Regions from separate parts of the Streptomyces sp. NPDC003016 genome, predicted to be linked through region 2. Evidence: riboswitches for the same ligand, from Rfam matches in the RefSeq annotation. Region 2 holds a riboswitch; each other region holds the start of a gene.
What was found. Region 2 has a riboswitch for cyclic di-AMP ahead of ACWDZ4_RS11545 (M23 family metallopeptidase). Riboswitches for the same ligand answer to the same signal wherever they lie in the genome.
Positions count from the first base shown of each region.

Region 1: it holds a riboswitch for cyclic di-AMP, as region 2 does, so the genes downstream of both, ACWDZ4_RS16660 (transglycosylase SLT domain-containing protein) here and ACWDZ4_RS11545 (M23 family metallopeptidase) in region 2, are expected to answer to the same signal.
Region 3: it holds a riboswitch for cyclic di-AMP, as region 2 does, so the genes downstream of both, ACWDZ4_RS30185 (M23 family metallopeptidase) here and ACWDZ4_RS11545 (M23 family metallopeptidase) in region 2, are expected to answer to the same signal.

Region 1 is NZ_JBSFTV010000017.1:42,389-48,962, reverse strand. Features, by position in the region: gene ACWDZ4_RS16675 (hypothetical protein) at 1-331, opposite strand, end outside; partial or broken gene ACWDZ4_RS16670 (NADP-dependent phosphogluconate dehydrogenase) at 387-535, shown strand; gene ACWDZ4_RS16665 (aspartate/glutamate racemase family protein) at 924-1,589, opposite strand; cyclic di-AMP (ydaO/yuaA leader) riboswitch at 3,302-3,462, shown strand; gene ACWDZ4_RS16660 (transglycosylase SLT domain-containing protein) at 3,465-4,223, shown strand; gene ACWDZ4_RS16655 (GntR family transcriptional regulator) at 4,491-4,862, shown strand; gene ACWDZ4_RS16650 (pectate lyase family protein) at 5,111-6,094, opposite strand; gene ACWDZ4_RS16645 (arabinan endo-1,5-alpha-L-arabinosidase) at 6,207-6,574, opposite strand, start outside.
Region 2 is NZ_JBSFTV010000010.1:184,657-191,230, forward strand. Features, by position in the region: gene ACWDZ4_RS11535 (PP2C family protein-serine/threonine phosphatase) at 1-741, shown strand, start outside; gene ACWDZ4_RS11540 (DUF2332 domain-containing protein) at 632-1,663, opposite strand; cyclic di-AMP (ydaO/yuaA leader) riboswitch at 1,921-2,068, shown strand; gene ACWDZ4_RS11545 (M23 family metallopeptidase) at 2,080-3,207, shown strand; gene ACWDZ4_RS11550 (PrsW family intramembrane metalloprotease) at 3,352-4,896, opposite strand; gene trmB (tRNA (guanosine(46)-N7)-methyltransferase TrmB) at 5,006-5,800, opposite strand; gene lhgO (L-2-hydroxyglutarate oxidase) at 5,916-6,574, opposite strand, start outside.
Region 3 is NZ_JBSFTV010000047.1:30,022-36,595, forward strand. Features, by position in the region: gene ACWDZ4_RS30170 (STM4012 family radical SAM protein) at 1-1,105, shown strand, start outside; gene ACWDZ4_RS30175 (STM4011 family radical SAM protein) at 1,114-2,028, shown strand; gene ACWDZ4_RS30180 (SGNH/GDSL hydrolase family protein) at 1,981-2,772, opposite strand; gene ACWDZ4_RS30185 (M23 family metallopeptidase) at 2,965-3,918, opposite strand; cyclic di-AMP (ydaO/yuaA leader) riboswitch at 3,921-4,096, opposite strand; gene ACWDZ4_RS30190 (alpha-galactosidase) at 4,421-6,517, opposite strand.

The DNA of each region.
Region 1 (6,574 bases), on a different contig from region 2:
CATCGCCGTCACGGTCAGCAGCGTCCGTTTCTCCGATGCGGGCGCCCAGCGAACGAAGCGCGGCCTCCGCGCCGGCCTGCGGTCCTTTCTCGAAGGTGACGGCGACACGCGGTGTGTGAAGTGGCGTCAGTCTGTGCGCGAGTCTGCCGTCTCCCTTGCCGATCTCCTGCTTCTCGGCGACACCTGTCAGGACGTCCCGCTTGTCGGCGTTGAACCATGCGTACGTGCCGTTCTCGCATGGGGCGCCGACCGTGCGCCTGGCCTTGTCGGCCGGCTCGCCGCCACCGGACGTACAGGCAGCCGTGCCGCGAGCAACGCGGCAACGGCGCACGCCGAGAGGCAGGTCTCTTCGATCTTCATGCTCTTGTCTCCCGGACCACTGGTCGTACGACGCGCTGCGCGCGGAGCGGCTGGCCCCGGCCCTCACCAGGGGCAGCGCGGCTTCTTCGGGGCGCACACCTGCCGGCGCACCGACCGTGAGGGTTCGTTCCACACCCTCTGGGGCGGCGACCGGTCACAAGTGCCCGCCGGTTGATCAGACCTCCGTGGGTCCCGGGGCCGGCTCGGGATCGGGTACGGGCTCGGGTCCCGGGGGCTTCGGGACCGGATCGGGCCCCGGCTCGGGCGGAACCGGCACCGGACCGGGCCCCGGGCCCGGCAGGGGGCCCGGGTCTGGGCCGGGCACGGGCGGGCCGGGTACGGGCGGGCCGGGTACGGGCGGGCCGGGGGGAGGGGTCGGCGACGGCGGTACGGGGTCCGGGTACGGATGGGTCATGGCTGGCCTCCTGCCTGTCGTGCGACGGGTTCAAGACCCACTTTCTCCCTCTGCGGCTGCCCCCGCCCGCCGGGGACACACATCCGGGTACGGGTGAACCGGAACGACCGGTACTGGCGCCCGCCGTCACCCCTGCCGACAGGCGCCGTCACCGCTGCCGGACGGCCTCCGCTGCCGCGCGCAGACCGGGTACCGGGCTGGAGAGCACGGGCACGGCGGTGCGGTCGTCACGGGTGCGGGTGGCCGCGTCCGCCATGGACGCCTGGGCCAGCACCACCACGTCCACTCCGGTGATCGCGTCGACGGTCCGGGCGACGAGGTCCAGGTAACCGTCCCGGTCGCCGTCCTCGAAGTACCTCCACGCGCCTTCGGCCGGCACGGTGCGGAGGTCGGCCCGCCGCTCCGCCGCGTCCGCCTCCTCCCTGATCAGGTCGCACGTGGGCCCGAAGGTGCTCTCCACCGTGGCGACCACCGCTATGCGGACCGTGTCGCGCTCCGGCGCGGCGGCGACGGCCGCGGCCGCCATCGGACGGTCCAGGCGCAGCACGGGGACACCGAGCCGCGCGCCGTACGCCTCCGCCACCGCGCCGATGGTGGAGCACGTGCAGAGCACGGCCGTGGCCCCGCCCTCACCGACGGCCGCGGCGAGCACCGCGGCGACCTCGGAGTCCGCGGCGCCGGGCCCGCCGGAGCGGGCCCTGGCCAGCAGTTCCTCATGGATCACGTGGCGCATTTCGAGGCCGGGGTGCTCGCGGTCGCGCAACGCCTCGAAGACGGGGACGTGGGCGGGCGAGGTGTGCAGCAGTGTGAGCATGCCCGCGATCCTAGAACGCGATCGGGACGTGTCCCCGGTGCGGAGCAGCCCGGAACACGGTCCGGCGGCGGTGTCAGTGGCGGTGCCTGGGGTCTGTCCTGTCGATCAGCGCAACGGGGACACACATGAGCCGGCGTGCCGAAGAGAGCGGCTGTACCGCGGAACTGACGGGTGATCTGGAGGTTGCCTACCGCGATCCGCGGGAACGGAAGCTCAGGTCCGGAGCAGCTGTGGGCCACCGGCCCCGACGTGGACCGCGCCGCCGAGTGGTGGCTGCGCGAGCTGGGCGCCCCCCCTTCCCGTACCTCTTCGCCTTCTCCCGCTCGCCGTGGAGGAGATGCTGCCGCCCAGTGGAGAGGCGGCCCGCTCCCCGCAGCAGGACCGAGACGAAGACCGGGGCTGGTGGCCGATCCTGCGGCTGCCCGCCCTCGTCGGCCGCGTCGCCGCCGGGGCGAACTGCCTGGACCCCGGCCCCTCGGCCCTGGCGGGTGAGCCGCGGCTGCCGGCCCTGCCGGGGGTCGTCGCCCGGCTCGCCTACCGCACCCCGGCGGGCGATCCGCTTCCGCTGCGCCCCGCGATCGGCGCGGCGACATCCCGGCTGCGTGAGGAGCCGGCCGCGGGGACCGGCCCGCTCACACTCTTCTCGCTGCAGAGCAACTACCCGGGGGGAGACGCCCCTTCCACCGGGGTGCTCACCGCCCACCCGACGGTCACAGAGGTGGGCGACACGACGTACGCCGTACGCCATCTGCGTGTGGATCCCGTCGCGCTCAAGGGGCCTGACGTTCCGTTGCTGGAGTTCCTGGACGCCTGCCTCGACTCCGTGCTCCCCTCCCCGCGGCTGCCCAGCCCTTCCGGGCTGCCCGGCCGTCGCGGACCTGCGGCTGCTGCTGAGCGACGGCTTCGCCGCGCTCGGGGAGCCTCTGGCCGCCGACGGCGACCGGGTCCCGGGCTGGGTGCGGCACCCCGCGCGCCCGGTGCCGCACCTGGCGGAGGAGTGCGCCCAGGTCTGCGGACTGGACGAGGACGCCGCGGTGCTCTCTCTGATGCTGCTCGCCCTGCCGGACCCCTCGGACCGCAACGTCAAGGGGTGGACCGGCCGGAAGCCGGTCCACTTCAAGACTGCGGTGGCCGAACGGGGCGGATCGGAGGTGGTGTTGCGCGCGGACCGGGCGCGGGCGGGCCGTTCCCTCTTCCCGTCGGGCGCCTGGCAGGAGCGCAAGCCGCCGCGCCTCCCCCTGGAGGCGTCGAAGCTCGGCCTGCTGTCACTGGCCAGGGAGCGTCGGCCGACGTCACACCTGGCGGCGGTGCCCTCCGGTCCGCCGCCCTGCTTTTCGCGGATGCGTAGGAGGTCCGTAACGGCTGGAGCCGGCCGGAGAGAGCCCCGAACCCTTGCGATGCAATATCGGGCTAAATGCCTCTATCGCATGCCATATAGCATGCCTGTTGGGGCGGTTGGGCGCCCGCCTTTGACCGGCGGAGCCCCCCAAGTGATATGAGTCACGGCCCACAACGGCATGGCGGAAGCGGTACTGGGCACAGTTCCGGCCCCCAGAAAGAAAGTTGAGTCCTCGCTCAGGGCGAGTGACGGATTTTTCTCCGTCCGGAACCGCGATATGGATCATGCGGAGCAATTTCAGGGCTTGTTCCGCCCGGCCACTCTCGCTTACGGTCACCGTCAATCCGGGTGGACCGCCGAATCCTGCCGCCGTCCGGAAACCACACCCACTCACGTACGGCAGGAGCGGGGGACCCAGGTAAGCCGCCGATCCGGAATGCCGGAACGGCTCGGGGTGAAGTCGCATTCACATGCGGCCGGGCATCTCCAGCCCGAACCCGACAGCTCACCTCGCAGGCGACGGAGAGGAATTCACCATGCCCGCAAAGGGTAAGCACCGTCGTTCCAAGTACGCCTCACTCACTCGGGGCTTCATCGCCGCGGGCACGGGAGGCGCCGCACTCGTCCTCCCGCTCATCGGCGCGACCTCTGCCGGCGCGGCGCCGCAGGCCGTCGCTGCCGAGAAGGCCGACTCCGTCATCTATGCCGTGATGTCCGGCGACTCGCTCTCCAAGATCGCCGGTGACCACTCCGTGGCCGGTGGCTGGGAGAAGCTGTACCAGGACAACCGGGAGGCCGTCGGCGACAACCCCTCGCTGATCCGTCCCGGCCTTGAGCTGACCATCGCCAGGGGGACCGAGGCCAAGGCCGAGGCCGAGAGGCCGGCGTCCGCCTCCGACCGGGCCGACCGTTCCGAGCGGAAGACCGCACCGGCCGCCGAAAGCGACGCCCCCGCCGTGGAATCCGCGTCCTATTCCAACGACCTCGACGGCTGGATCAAGGAATCGCTGGCCATCATGGCCAAGCACGGAATTCCCGGTACGTATGACGGAATTCACCGGAACATCATGCGCGAGTCCTCGGGCAACCCGATGGCCATCAACAACTGGGACTCCAACGCAGCCGCCGGAACGCCCTCCAAGGGGCTTCTCCAGGTGATCCAGCCGACGTTCCAGGCCTATCACGTGCCCGGTACGTCGATGGACAGTTACGACCCGGTCGCCAATATCACCGCCGCGTGCAACTACGCCGCCGACAGGTACGGCTCGATCGACAATGTGAACGGCCCCTACTAGGAGGCCCACGTCGTCGGCCCCGCTCCCCCGCCGTTCAGGCGGTGGGGCGGGGCCGACGGCGTCGTCCGTCCGGGTCGCGGAGGTACGCGAGGTACACCACGCCGGGCCCCAGCCAGACGGGCCCCGGGGCGAGTGTCTCGCCGTCGAGCCGGGGAGAAGGCGAGGGCGGTGCTGAACAGCTGCCCCGGAGCCCGTGCGCGCACGCCGTGCCCGGCAAGCAGCCAGACGTCCAGGTCCCCGGCGGGCTCGGCGAGCTGCCCCACGCGGGTGCCGTCCAGCGGCTCGGCCGCCTCCCGCGGCTGCTCGTGCGACCCGGCGCCCGAGCTGAGCGGCGTCCGCCGGCTGTCCGGCCCCGACGCGGTACGCGCCCGGACAGCCCCGGCCGTGGTCCTGGTCCTGCTGATGCCGGGTGAGCGCCTGCCCGGCACGGCGCACATCGCCACCGCCCTCGGCGTGGCCGAGATCACCGTCCGTCGCGCCCCGGTCCCGCTGTGTGCCGACGGCGTACTGGAACACCGGCGCGGGCGGGGCGGCGGCACGGGCGGGACGCCGGCGACCCGGCCGCCGGGCATCCGGCTCCGGGCACCGTCCTCGCCACCGGCGCCTACCGCTCGGACGCGGAGGCGGTGCACCGGCTGATCGACCACCGGCTCGCCCTGGAGTGCGGCCTCGCCCGCCGGGCGGCCGGCCGCGCGACCGAGGAAGCTCTGGGTCGCCTCGACGGCCCCGCCGCTCACCGTCCCCTCCGGCGTGGTGCTGGCCTGGCGGCGACTCGACCGCTCTGCCCGCCGTACCCCTTGGACGCCCTGCGCTCCGCCCACCACGAGCACCGCGCGCTCCTCGACGCCCTGCGCCGCCGGGACACGGCGGCGGCCGCTGTGCGCCGGTCAGCCGATCCGGCCGGTGCCCGCGCCCGCCGTCACCGAGGAGACGACGGAGGAGGCCGGCTCCGCCGTGTAGCTGTACGGCGGGTTCGTGAAGGAGCCCGTACGGGATATCTCGGTCGCGGCGCCTCCGAGGTCGTTGCCGCGCAGCACCGCGTACCCGTCGACCTCACTGCTGCGGCTGGTGGTCACGGCGAGCTTGGTCGTACGGAAGACGTTGTTCTCGACGAGCATCTGCGCGCCCATGCGGGAGTGCACGGCGGTGTCGGCGCCCTGTACGTAGTTGTCGTAGAAGTGGCCGGTGCCGAAGCGCAGGCTGGGGATGCGCGAGAAGACGTTGCTGAAGTGGTTGTGGTGGTACGTCACGCGCAGGCGCCCGGTGTCCTCGGCCGCGTTGTTGTCGCTGTGGCCGACGAGGCTGCCTTTGAAGTGGTCCTTGAACGTGTTCCAGGACACGGTCACCGAGTCGGACGCGTGCGTGATGTCCAGAAGTCCGTCGTAGTAGTCCTTGTCGCCCTGGTTGCGGTCGGCGGAGAAGGCGTTGTGGTCGATCCACACCTTCGTGGACTTCTGGACGGTGATGCCGTCGGCGGGGGCGACGGGCTTGCTGATGTTCAGGTTACGGACGACGACGTTCGTCTTCTCCTTGATCCGCAGCCCGCCGCCGGTGAAGCCGGAGGACGAACCGACGCCCAGGACGGTGGTGTGGGAGCCGATGTCGACCTGTCCGGACAGCGGGATCAGTCCGGACACCTTCACGACCTTGGCCGAGTCGCCCGCGACGGCGGTCTTGAAGGCGGCGAGCGTGGAGACGGTGGTGGCGGGGGCGTTGCCGCCCCCCGTGGTGCCGGCGCCGAAGCCGACGGGCGCGGCTTCGGCGGCGCCCGCCGAGCCGGGGGCCAGGGTGGTGAGGGCGACGGCCGCCGCACAGCCGGCGGCGAGTGCGGCGAGACGCCGCGGGGTGGCGAGGGTACGGAGATCGCTCATGAGGGGGGTCCTTCCCTGGGTGGGGGGATGAGCGGGGGATGTGAGCCGGGCTCGCGGAGCATCACGCGTCCCGGTCCCGGTGTCCGTGCGTGGTGGTGGCGTCGGTCTGCCGTCAGTAGGCGGTGGGCCAACCGCCGTTCCAGCTCAGCAGGTTGAGGCCGAGCTTGGGGGTGCCGGCGTCATTGCCGTCGTAGTAGTGGTAGACGAGCAGGTCGCCGTCGGTGTCGGGCATGACGTCCTGTCCGCCGGGGCCGATCACCGCGCCCTGGGACGCCATGACCAGGGTGCCGCCGTTGTTGTTCATGGCGACGCCGTTGCGGTCGTAGTACGGCCCGGTGGGACTGGTGGCCCGGCCGACCTTGATCTTGTACGTGGAGGCGGTGCCGCTGCAGCAGGTGTCGTACGAGGCGAAGAGGTAGTAGTAACCGTTCCGCTTGACCACGGTCGGGCTCTCCACCGCCTTCGTCCCGCTGGGCCGCG
Region 2 (6,574 bases):
GCCGGGGTGCGGCTGGTGGTCGGCGACGTACGCGGGAAGGGGCTCGGCGCGGTGGAGGCGGTGGCCGTCGTCATCGGGGCGTTCCGGGAGGCCGCCGAGCAGGAGAGGTCGCTCGAAGGTGTCGCGCAGCGGCTGGAGCGGGCACTCATGCGGGAGGGCGCGCGGCGGGACGGGCTGGACGCCTTCGAGGGGTTCACGACCGCCGTGCTCGCCGAGATCCCGCGCGGTCAGGGCGTCGTACGGCTGGTCAACCGCGGCCATCCGGAACCGCTCATGCTGTACGCCGACGGGGATCTCACGGAGATCGTGCCGACCGAGGCCGCGCTGCCGCTGGGGATGGGCGAGCTGGCGGCCTGGCCCGACCGGGCCCAGGAATGCGCGTTCCCGCCGGGCGCCACGCTGCTGCTCTTCACGGACGGCCTCTCCGAGGCCAGGAACGCCGCCGGTGTCTTCTACGATCCGCCCGCGCGGCTGCGCGGGCGGATCTTCCCGGGACCCGAGGAGCTGCTGGACGCGATCACCGACGACGTACGGCTGCACACGCACGGGGCCGCCACGGACGACATGGCCCTGCTGGCGGTCGCACGGCCCGCCGAGGGGCAGCCGGACCGCCGTCGGACCGTGAGCCTGGTCAGGCGGGTGGCGGCGCACTCGCCGCACCTGTCGCACCCGCCTCTCCCGTCGCACTCGTCGCACTCGTCGCACCGAACCAGTGCAGACCCTGGCCGTGCGGAGCCGTGAAGGCGACCGCGCGCTCGTCGAGGGCGAGGGTGAGCAGGTGCTCGTCGTCGGGGGCGGGGGCATCGAGCCAGGGCAGCACGGTGTGGTGCTCGTTGGAGATCCAGTGGCCCGGCAGCGCGCGGACGAGCGCGGCGAACTCCTCGCGGCGGGCGAGCGGCAGGTAGGTCAGTACGGCGGTGTGGAAGACGACCAGGGTGGCGTCCGCCGGGGCGTCGGCGGCCAGCGCCGGGAGGTGGTCGACGAGGTCGCCGCGGACGATGCGGGGGCGGGGCGCCGTACGTACGGCCTCGATGGCGGCGAGCTGCTGGCGCGGGCGCTCCGCACGGCCCGGCCAGATCAGCGACTGGAGCCAGCGGACGTCGTCCTCGTCGGTGGGGTCGAGGGGGTCGAGGTCGATGCCGGCGCGCCAGGCGATGTCGGGCAGCGCGGTGGGCAGGGGCACGGGACCCTCCGTACGGCAGTCGAAGGTGACGGGGGAGGAGCCCAGGACGGCGCCGCCGTCGTAGCGGTAGGCGTAGCGGTCGGGGTGGAGGCACAGGCCGGCGGAGGCGCCGACCTCGATGAGGGCGAGGGGCTGCGGGAGCGCGGCGAGGAGGGGCAGCAGGGTGGCGCAGCGGGCGGGCTCGTTGGTCTGGGTGAAGCGGGTCAGCACGACGGCGCGTACGGCGTCCCAGTGGGCCAGGGTCCAGGCGCGGAAGGACACCCACCGCTCGTGGGGGCCGCCGAGGAAACGGACGGCGGCGAGGAGGAGGTTGGGCTGCTGCTTGTTGCCGGGCGGCAGGGCGGCGATGAGGGCGCAGAGCTCCTCGTCCTCGCTGATGCGGGCGGTGAGTTCGGCGTAGCCGGGGGAGACGCCCTGCGCCTGCTGTTCGGAGAACTCGCGGTAGCGGCCGGCCACGGACCGCGTGCTGTTGGCAACCATGGTGACGAAGCTAGTCCGGCGACACTGTGTAGTCGTAAGACGCCCCTGCGCATAACAATTGACGAACCGTCACCACTTCGAGGTTTCGGAATGTCGATCGGGGGCATGGCAACTCGCCCCGCTGTGACCATATGTGTGGCGATTGGTCCGTGCCAATATCGTTAACGATCACCTGGAACGGCTTGGAAAGCGGACCCGGTGTCTATTAACGTTCGATAACGCAGCGCGGTCGTCCCAGTCGTCACAAGAGACGACACCGTGCGCACGCGCCGAATTCCGCAAGGGAACCGGGGAACCACGTTCCTTGGGGTGAATCGGACTCCTTCGTACCTACGAGGAGGCCCGTAGGAGACCTTCCTGCTCCGAACCCGTCAGCTAACCCGGTAGGCGAGAAGGAAGGAAAGGAGCACGCCTCCGTGGCGTCCAACAGGCCTGCCCCCGAAGCACCCCTGCCCTCTTACGGGTACGAGGTACCGAACGTTCCGAACGCCGCCGGGATTCCCGGTGGCGCCGAGGGAACCTGGGGAGAGTGGAACCCCACCGAGGAGTCCATCCGGCCCGTACGCGGCCGTCATCGCGTCGTCAAGCAGCGCGGCGGAATCGGCCGCAGTTCCACCGTTCTCGGTGTCGGCGTCATCGCCGCGGTCGGCGCGGGCGGCATAGCCACCGCGCAGGACAAGCCGGCCGTCTCGATCTCCCTTCCCGACGCGATAGCGGACTCGCTGCCCGACGCCGAGTCCCTTCCCGGCATAGGCTCCTTGATGTCCGACGACGCGGGCTCCGGATCGGGCTCCGGCGTTCAGGCGGGTACGGGCACGGCGGGCGAAACGATCCTGGCGGCCGCCCCGCTCACCACCGCGGGCGTCACCACCGCCGACGCGCGGCAGGGCACCACCGACGCGGGCGAGGCGCTGCGCGCCCGCATCCTCCAGCAGGCCGAGCAGCAGCAGGACGCCGCCGACGCCGAGGCCAAGGTGGCCGCCGAGGCGAAGGCCGCCGAGCAGGCCGCGGCCGAGGCGGCCGAGCAGCAGAGCGCGGCGGAGGCCAAGGCCGAGGAGGAGAAGCGGAAGGCCGAGGAGGAGAAGCGACAGGCGGAGGAAGAGGCCGCGCGCAAGGCCGAGCAGGAGCGGCTCGCCAAGCTGGCCGCCAGCTACTCGCTGCCGACCTCGTCGTACACGCTCACCTCCACCTACGGCCAGTCCGGCTCGATGTGGTCCTCCGGCCAGCACACCGGCCTGGACTTCGCCGCCCCGACGGGTACGCCGGTCAAGGCCGTGCACGGCGGCACCATCACGTCGGCGGGCTGGTCGGGTGCGTACGGCTACCGCATCGTCCTGGAGCTCCCGGACGGCACGGAGGTCTGGTACTGCCACCTCTCCTCGATGACCGCCACCTCCGGGGAGGTCGGAACGGGCGACGTCATCGGCCGCGTGGGCGCCACCGGCAATGTGACGGGAGCGCACCTCCACCTCGAAGTGCACACGCCCGGCGGCGCCGGCGTCGACCCGGCCGCGTGGCTGCGGGACAAGGGCCTCACGGTCTGACGGCCGGCCGGTGGCCCGGACGGCCTGCTGCCCCGGACGGCCCGGTGGTCCGGTGGTCCGGTGGCCTGACGGTATGTCCCGCGGTTCCCCTCAGTCCCCGGCAGTCCTGGCACACACCCCCCGTCGCCAGGGCTGCCGGCTCTGTTACCGCTGCTGCCGGTACGGGTTGTAGACGGCGTGGTCCCGGTGCGGGGCGGGGCGCTGGGGCGGCGGTCCGTACCACGGCGCCGGTGACGGCCGTGGGTGCGGCCGGGACTGCCGCGGGGGCGGTGGCGGGGCCCATGCCCGGCTCGTCGCCCACGCCGCGTACTCCAGCGCCGGTCCGGCCACGTCCCTGCGCTGCCACAGGTGGTGCAGCAGCTCCTGCTCGCGTGCCGCGAAGTCCGGGCCCACCGCGCCGCGGTGGGCCCGGTGGCGCAGGAAGGCCAGGGACGTCGCGAAGACCTCGTACTCGGCGACGGCACGGGCGGCGGCACGGGCGGCGGCCCGGGACGGGGCCCGCCCGCCGGATGCTGCCCGGCTTCCGTACGCACTGCCCCCGTACGCACTGCCCCCGTACGGACCGCTCCCGTGCGGACCGTTTCCGTTTCCGTTTCCGTACGTACCGCTCCCGTACGCGCGCGCCGCCGCGTCCCGTGCCAGCGAACGGGCCCGCATCGAGGCGAGCGTGAACGGCTCGGCCGGCCGCAGCCAGCCGGCGGCGGCGTAGGCGGGCAGCTCGGCGGCGATCGTGCGCAGCTCGCGCTGGCGTGTCCAGATCACCAGCCAGGTCAGCAGCGCGAAGGCGGGGACCATGAAGGCGGCGTACACCGCGTAGAAGCCGTACGTCCCGAAGACCGCGGAACCGTTCCACAGGGCGTGCACGCCCATCGCGAGCACCAGACCGAGCAGCGGCAGCGCGATCCGCCGCCACCGGCCCGGGCGTCGCTGCGGTGCGAGCGCGGCGAGCCCGAAGCCGATGCCCGTCAACACCGTGAACAGCGGGTGCGCGAACGGCGACATCACGATGCGTACGAAGAAGGTCGCCGCGGTCACCGAGGCGAGGCCGTAGGCGCCCGCCTCCTGGTCCTGGCCGAAGGCGGTGCCGAGGTAGAGGATGTTCTCGGTGAAGGCGAAGCCGGTCGCCGTGAAGCCGGCGACGACCACTCCGTCGACGATGCCGGTGAAGTCCCGTCTGCGGAACAGGAAGATCAGCAGTATCGCCACCGCCTTCGCGCTCTCCTCGACGACCGGGGCTATCACCGTCGCGCCCAGGGATTCGGCCCCCGCCGGGTCGGCGGTGGCCGTGGCTATCCAGCGGGTCGCGAAACTGTTCGCGATGATCGCGACGAGGGCCGCGGCGAACGCGCCCCAGGCGAAGGCGAAGGCGAGGTTCCGCCAGGGTTCGGGCTCCACCCGGTCCAGCCAGCGGAACGCGGCGGCCAGCAGCGGCACCGGCAGCACCGCCAGTCCCAGGCCGACCAGGAAGCCCTGGGTGCCGGTCTGGTCGCGGACGATCGCCAGGATCACCAGGGCACAGAGCGCGAGCAGCGTGATCACCGCGCCCGCGCGCACCGCCCTGGTGCGCCACCAGGCGCGGCGCGGCTTGTAGCGCCAGTGCGCAGGCGGCGGTACGGCGGTGAACTGCGGCTGCTGCTCACAGTCCGGGACCGCCGGGTGGTGCCGGGGGTGCGGAGGCGACTCGTACACCCGACGACCCTAACGAGAGGCACTGACAGCCGTGACAGCCGGTGATGCCCAGGAGTTCTGCCTGCTGGCTCTGCCTGCCGGTTCTGCCCACGGGTACTACTTGCGGCTGCTACTTGCGGCGGAACAGCAGGTCGTGCACGACATGGCCCTTGTCGAGCCCTTGTCCCTCGAAGCGGGTGAGCGGCCGGAATCCGGGCCTGGGCGCGTAGCCGCCGTCCGGCACGGTGTTCTCGAAGTCGGGGTGCGCGGTGAGCACTTCCAGCATCTGCTCGGCGTACGGCTCCCAGTCGGTCGCGCAGTGCAGGATCGCGCCGGGCGCGAGGCTGGGCGCGGCGAGGGAGAGGAATTCGGGCTGGATGAGGCGCCGCTTGTGGTGGCGCTTCTTCGGCCACGGGTCGGGGAAGTAGACGCGCAGCCCGGCGAGGGAGGCGGGCGGCAGCATCTCGCGGAGCAGGATGATCGCGTCGCCGTTGGCGACCCGGACGTTGGTGAGACCGGCGCGCTCGGCGAGACCGAGCAGGTTGCCCTGCCCGGGTGTGTGCACGTCGACGGCGAGGATGCCGGTGCCGGGGGCTTCGGCGGCCATCTGCGCGGTGGCTTCGCCCATGCCGAACCCGATCTCCAGCACCACCGGCATTTCGCGGCCGCCGAAGAGCTCGTCGAGGTCGAGGACGCGCTGCCCGTCGATGTCCAGGCCCCACTGGGGCCAGAGCCGCTCCAGTGCCTCGGCCTGCCCCGTGGTCACCCGGCTGCGCCGCGGCTGGAAGCTGCGGATCCGCCGCTCGTGGTGCGACCCGGCGGGGTCGGGCGCGGGACCGCCGGGGAAGCGGGGCTCGCCCTTCGCTCGGTGGAAGGGGGAGACGTGGTGGGCGGCGTCGGGACGGACGCTGGAGGACTCAGACACAATGCCCCGATTCTACGGCGCGACGGGCAGGGGGAAAGCGCCGCAGGCCCCGGAGAACGGGAGGCCCCGGAGGGCGGGAGGCCCCGAAGCGCCGCAGGCCCCGGAGAGTGGCGGCCTACCTCACTCCTTGCGCCCCCTGTGCCCCTAGTGCCCCCTGCGCCCCCAGTGCTCCCAGCGCCCGCCGCGCCACCCGTCTGCCGATCGGGAGCGAGGCGGTGGCCGCCGGGGACGGGGCGTTCAGAACATGGATCATGCGCGGTGTCTCCCGGATCAGGAAGTCGTCGACCAGTGTTCCGTCCCGCAGCACCGCCTGCGCCCGTACCCCCGCCGGCGCCACCCGAAGATCCGCCTCCGTGACCTCCGGCAGCAGCCGCCGCACCGCCTCCGTGAAGGCGCGCTTCGACACCGAGCGGTGCAGTTCGCCCGCGCCGTACCGCCAGTGGCGCCGCGCTATCCGCCAGGAGCCCGGCCAGCCGAGCGTCCCGGCCAGCTCGCGCGGCCGTATCACCGACCAGGTGTACCCCTCCCGGGCCAGCGCCGGCACCGCGTTCGGGCCGACGTGCACGCCGCCGTCGATGCCCCGTGTCAGGTGCACCCCCAGGAAGGGGAACGCCGGATCCGGCACCGGATAGACCAGGCCGCGCACCAGCTCCGGCCGGGCCAGCTCGTAGTACTCGCCCCGGAACGGGACGATCCGTACACCCGGGTCGTCACCCGCCAGCCGCGCCACCCGGTCGCAGTGCAGCCCCGCGCAGTTCACCAGGACCCGCGCCC
Region 3 (6,574 bases), on a different contig from region 2:
CCTCGACGCGCTCGACCGGCAGGCGACCGCCGTCCGCGACGCCCTGGGCCACAGCGAACCCCGTTTCGCCGCCGCGGCGTTCGGCGGCGGCACCCCCACCTTCCTCGACCCCGGCGAGCTCGAACGGCTCTGCGACATAGCGGAGAAGCGGATGGGCGCGGACCTGAGCTCCGTGCCCCTGTCCGTCGAGGCGTCTCCGGCCACCGCGACCCCCGGCCGTCTCGCCGTGCTCGCCGACCGCGGCACGACCCGCCTCAGCCTCGGCGTCCAGAGTTTCGTCGACTCCGAGGCCCGCGCGGCCGTGCGCCCCCAGCGCCGCGCGGACGTCGAGACGGCCCTCGGCGCCGTCCGCGACGCCCGCATCCCGGTGCTCAACATCGACCTGATCTACGGCATCGAGGGCCAGAACACCGACACCTGGCGCTTCTCGCTCGACGCGGCGCTCGCCTGGCGGCCCGAGGAGCTCTACCTCTACCCCCTGTACGTACGCCCGCTCACCGGCCTCGGCCGCCTCGGCGCCGAGGCCGACGCCGCCTGGGACGCCCAGCGCCTGCGCCTCTACCGCCAGGGCCGGGACCACCTCCTCGCCCATGGCTACGAGCAGGTCTCGATGCGCATGTTCCGCCGCGCGGACGCGCCGAAGCAGGCGGCCGACGACTACGCCTGCCAGACCGACGGCATGATCGGCCTCGGCTGCGGAGCCCGTTCGTACACCTCGGCGCTCCACTACTCCTTCGACTACGCCGTCGACATGCGCGAGATCCGCCAGATCATCGACGACTACACCGCCACGGAGGACTTCTCCCGCGCGGAGGTGGGCCGGTACGTCGACGCCGACGAGGCCCGCCGCCGCCATCTCCTCCAGTCGCTCCTCCAGGCCGAGGGCATGCCACTGGCCGACTACCGCGCACGGTTCGGTACGGACCCGGCCGCCGACTTCCCCGCCGAGCTCGACCGCTTCGCGACCCGCGGCTGGCTCGACGACAGCGCGCCCGAGGGCCTGCTGCGCCTGTCCCCCGAGGGTCTCGCCCACTCCGACGCACTGGGTCCCGAGCTGTTCTCCCCCGCCGTACGGGCCGCCATGGCCGCGTACGCACTGAAGTGAGCCCCGCCATGGACCTCACGATCCTCTACCGCGGCCCCCTCGCCTCCTGCGACTACGACTGTCCGTACTGCCCGTTCGCCAAGCGCCGCGACAGCCGTGAGCAGTTGCGCGCCGACCGCGCCGCGCTGGAGCGCTTCACCGGGTGGGCCGCCGCCCGGACGGACGGGGACCGCCTCTCGGTGCTCTTCACGCCGTGGGGCGAGGGCCTGGTCCGCTCCTGGTACCGCCGCGCCCTCACCGAGCTGTCCCGCATGCCGCACATCCGGCGCGTCGCCATCCAGACCAACCTCAGCTGCCGCACCGACTGGCTCACCGGGGGCGAAGACGGCGCCGACCTCGGCACGCTCGCGCTGTGGTGCACGTACCACCCGGGGCAGACACCGTACGGCCGTTTCCTCGCCAAGTGCCGCGAACTGAGCGCCCGCGGCGTGCGTTTCAGCGTCGGCGTGGTCGGCTTCCCCGAGCACCTCGAAGAGGCGCGCAGGCTGCGCGCCGCGCTCCCCTCCGAGGTCTACCTGTGGGTCAACGCGGCCGAGGGCCGCACCTACACGGACGAGGAGGCCGGACACTGGACGGCCCTGGACCCCCTCTTCCCGTACAGCCGCCATCCGCACCGCTCCGCCGGTCTCCCCTGCCGGACCGGCGAATCGGTGATCTCGGTGGACGGCGAGGGCACGGTGCGCCGCTGCCACTTCGTGCGCGCCGAGCTCGGCAACCTCTACGACGGCTCGTACCGGCGGGCACTGCGTCCGCGCGTCTGCCCCCTCGCCGTCTGCGACTGCCACATCGGCTACGTCCACCTGGAGACGCTGCCGCTGTACGACGTGTTCGCGGGCGGCGTCCTGGAACGCGTCCCCCGCGCACCTGCCGCCCTCTCACAGGGGCAGCAGATCGGGCCGCTTCGCCTCGATGTGGTCACCTGAGGACTCCCCGCGCAGCCGGCGCCCGATCCACGGCACCAGGTGCTCCCGCGCCCACTGGATGTTGTCCCTGCGCGCCTCCAGCGAGCCGCGCGGCGCCATCAGCGGCCACGCCTGGTCCGGGTCGGCCGGGACGTCGAGTCCCAGCACCTGCGCGGCGCGCAGCGCGACCCGGGTGTGGCCCTCGGGCGAGAGGTGCAGCCGGTCGACGTCCCAGGCGCGCCGGTCCTGGATGGACTTGAGCGACCACAGGTCGAGCACCGGGCAGTCGTACCGGTCGGCCACCGCCCGCACGTGCGCCGTGTACGTCGCGATCTTGCCGCGCAGATGGCGCAGCACGGGCATGGTGCGCGTGTCGAAGCCGGTGGTCACCATGACGGTGCCGACGGCGCCGGTGAGGTCCGCGACGGCCCGCTCGAAGCGCTCGGCGACGTCGTCGGGGTCGCTGCCGGGCCGGAGGATGTCGTTGCCGCCGGCGCAGAAGCTCACCAGGTCGGGTGCGAGCGCCTTCGCGCGCGGGACCTGCTCCGCCACGATCTGGTCGAGGAGACGGCCGCGTACGGCGAGGTTGGCGTAGCGGAACGTGTGCTCGGGTACGCGGTCGTCGAGGAGTACGGCGAGCCGGTCGGCCCAGCCGATGAACGCACCGTCGGGTCCGGGATCTCCGACGCCTTCGGTGAAGCTGTCGCCGATCGCCGCGTACGACCCGATGGTGCCTGCCCTGAATGATCTCGAATCGTCTGCCACGTCGGCACATCCTTCACTGGAACAAGTGACCTACGCCACCGTAGGGAGGGGTTGACGCGGGGTGATATATGACACCGGTCAAGTTTTGTCCAACCCGGAATAGCCCGAAAACGCACGTACGCCCCCTTCTGCCGCCCGGTGTGGGCAGCGGAAGGGGGCGTACGGGGAGCGTTCGGGCCGGCCCTGGACGGGTCAGACGGTGACGCCGTGGCCGCGCAGGTAGGCCAGCGGGTCGACGTCCGAGCCGTAGCTCGGGCCGGTGCGGATCTCGAAGTGCAGGTGCGGGCCGGTCGAGTTGCCCGTGGAACCGGAGAGGCCTATCTGCGTGCCGCCGCCGACGCTCTGACCGGAGGAGACGGACAGCGAGGACAGGTGGGCGTACTGCGAGTACCGGCCGTCGTCGTGCTTGATGACGACCTCGTTGCCGTACGAGCCGCTCCAGCCCGCGGAGACGACGGTGCCGGCACCGACGGCCTTGACCGGGGTACCGCTGGCCGCGGCGAAGTCGACGCCCGTGTGGTAGCCGCTGGACCAGCTGCCGCCGGCGGCGCGGTACGGGGTGGTGACGCTCGCGGAGACCGGGGCGGTGAAGCCGGAGCCGGTGCTCTGCGCGGCGGAGGCGGAGTTCACGGAAGTGGACTCCTCCGCCTTGGCCTCGACCTTGGCCTCGACCTTGGCCTCGACCTTGGGGGCGGCGGCCTCGGCCTTGGGGGCGGCAGGCTTGGGCGCGGCAGGCGCCTCGGCCGCCGGCTTCGCCGGGGCCTGCTTCGCGGGCGCCGACGCCTTGGCGCCGATCGTCAGCTTCATGCCCGGCAGGATCAGCGAGGGGTTGCCGCCGACGACCTCACGGTTGTCTTCGTACAGCTCCTGCCAGCCACCGCGCACGTTCTGCTCTTCGGCGATCTTCGACAGGTAGTCGCCGGAGACCACGGAGTAGACCTTGGCGTCGGCCTTCTTCTGCGGCGTCGCCTTCTCGGTCACCGCGGAGGCGGACGCGGCGGCCGGGGCTGCGGCCTTCTCCGCGGCGTTCGCACCGGTGGCGGTGATCAGGGGAAGTGCGAGTACGGCTCCACCCGCTCCCGCGGCGACAATTCCGCGAGTGATCGAGTTGGACCTCGGGCGGCGGTGCTTACCCTTTGCGGGCATGGAACATTCCTCTCCGGCGCCTACGAGGTGAGCTGTCGGGTTCGGGCTGGAGATGCCCGGCCGCGCTGCTGCGCGACTTCACCCCAAAGCCGGTCCGGACGCATGAGACGTCCGGATCACCGGCGTACTTACCTGGGTCCCCCGCTCCTGCCAACGCGTGAGTGAGTGAGTGCGGATTCCGGGAGGTGGCAGGATTCGGCGGTCCACCCGGATTGCGGTGACCGTAAGCCGACGGGGCTGCCCCGTACAAGCCAGTCCATTCGGACGGTCGTTGCCTGACGGGAATTCACCACGGAATTCCCGTCACCCTCCGTCGATTACGGATCTTTACGCACCGCCCGTGAACTGGAATTCGCACCCGGCACTCCGCCACGCACTGTCACGAATATGATCCTGCTCACCAGCAGTCCCGCCATTTACCGTCACAGCAAGGGGAGTTGCACCAAAATAGCCCATTTAGCCCCAAGTGCCGCTTACCTCCCTGGCTGCGCTCCGCAAGGGGTCAGACCCTCCTCAGCCGGAAGACCGCGGCATCGAGATCACCGCGCAGCGCGGTGCGCAGTCCCCGGTGGAGCAGTACGGAACCCCGGTGCACCGCCGAGGTGTCGAGGCAGGCGTACGCCGCGCCCGGGTCGAGCCCGCGCAGGCGCAGCGGCGGCTGCTGCTCGCCGTAGTGCTGGGCCTGGAGCCAGGCGAGGACGACGGTGTCGTCCCCGCGCACGTACTGGACCGCGCTCAGCCCGCCCTCGGGCGCCCGCAACCGATGCAGCTCGCCGTGTTGCACGACCGGCCGGATCTCCTTGTACAGGTCCACCCACTCGCGCGCCTCGGCGATCTCGTCCTCGCTCCACCCGGCCAGGTCGCCGCCGATGCCGAGCACCCCCGCCATCGCGCTCACGAAGCGGAAGCGCAGCGAGCTGACCCGCCCGTTGAGCTGCGTGTTGGGGCTGTCGGTGACCCAGGCGGCCATCGCCCGCGCCGGATGCAGCTGGCTGAAGCCGTGCTGGATGGCGAGCCGGTCCAGCGGATCGGTGTTGTCGGACGTCCACACCTGGTCGGTACGGGAGAGGATCCCGAGGTCGATCCGCCCGCCGCCGCCCGAGCACGACTCGAAGGCGACGTCCGGATGCGCGGCCCGCAGCCGGTCGAGGAGCGCGTACAGGGCGTGCACATGCTCGGTCCACAGCTTCTGCGGGTACGGTTCGCCCGGCCAGCCCGCGTCGGTGAAGCAGCGGTTGAAGTCCCACTTCACATAGTCGACGGGCGCGTTCGACAGCAGCCCGTGGAGCTGGTCCCAGAGGTACGCCTGGACGTCGCCGCGCGCCAGATTGAGGACGAGCTGGTGGCGGAACTCCGTGGGGGTGCGGCCGGGATGGTGCTGCACCCAGTCCGGATGCGCCCGGTACAGATCGCTGTCCGCGTTCACCATCTCCGGCTCGACCCAGATCCCGAACCGCATCCCCAGGCCGTGCACTTCGTCGGCGAGCGGCCCCAGCCCGCCGGGGAAGCGGTCCGGATTGGGCGTCCAGTCGCCGAGCCCGGCGCGGTCGCTGGTCCGGGCGCCGAACCAGGCGTCGTCCACGACGAACAGCTCCACGCCGATGTCGGCGGCCCGCCGTGCGAGCACGCGCTGCTGTTCCTCGGAGATGTCGAATCCGGTCGCCTCCCAGGAGTTGTAAAGAACGGGCCGCGCCCGCTCCGCGCCGGGGACGACGTGTGCGAGCTGCCAGGCGTGCCAGGCCCGGCTCGCGCCGCCGAACCCGCCCTCGCTCCACAGCCCCGCGAAGACGGGTGTGGTGTACGTTCCGCCGGGCGCCAGCCGCAGCAGACCCGAGTCGTCGTGCCCGGCCCCGCCGGTGATCTGGACGGTGCCGTCGGGCAGTTGCTGTACGGCGATGCGCCACGACCCGGACCAGCCGAGCGCGCAGCCGTACACCTCGCCGCTCTCCTCCGTGGCGCCCTCCGCGTCGAGCGCGACCCACGGCAGGTGCTGGTGTCCGGTGTGGCCGCGGCGGCTGCCCAGGATCTTCTCGCCGGGGGTGAGTGCGGAGCGTACGAGCCGGGACTCGGCCGCCCACCGGCCGTGCAGCTGGCTCAGCCGCCACCGCTCGCGCCGGGGCAGTGTCCAGGCGGCGGCATCGGCCCGCAGCAGCTCCAGGGCGGGGGCGCCGGCCGGTCCCTCGTGCGCGACGGTGGCCCACCGCTCGACGACGTCGCAGTCCTCGCGCATCCGGTAGTGCAGGGTGAGGCCGAGGTGGTGCACGGGGTCGGTGAAGCGCAGCCGCAGTTCGTCGCCCGCCGCGGCGGAACCGTCGCAGCGCCACTCGGTGCCGCGCACCTCGGGCGTACGCACGGACAGGGCGGGGCGTACGAAGCGGGGCCCGCCCTCGACGGGGTACTCCTCGCGCCCGTCGAGCTGCGACTCGAACGGCCAGTAGGGCGACGGGGGTTCGGCGGCGAGGGACTCGGCGTCGGCGAGGGAGATCCGTGGCCCCCAGTGCAGGTGGACCAGCTCGTCCTGGTCCGTGAGGTGCAGTGCGTAGCTGCCGGCCGCCCCGGAGAGCAGCCAGGTACGGCCGTTGCCGCCGGTCTCGATCATCCAGTCCCCTCGGATCGGCACAGGTGCGATCATCTTGGCCGCCCCGCCGCCCCGGGG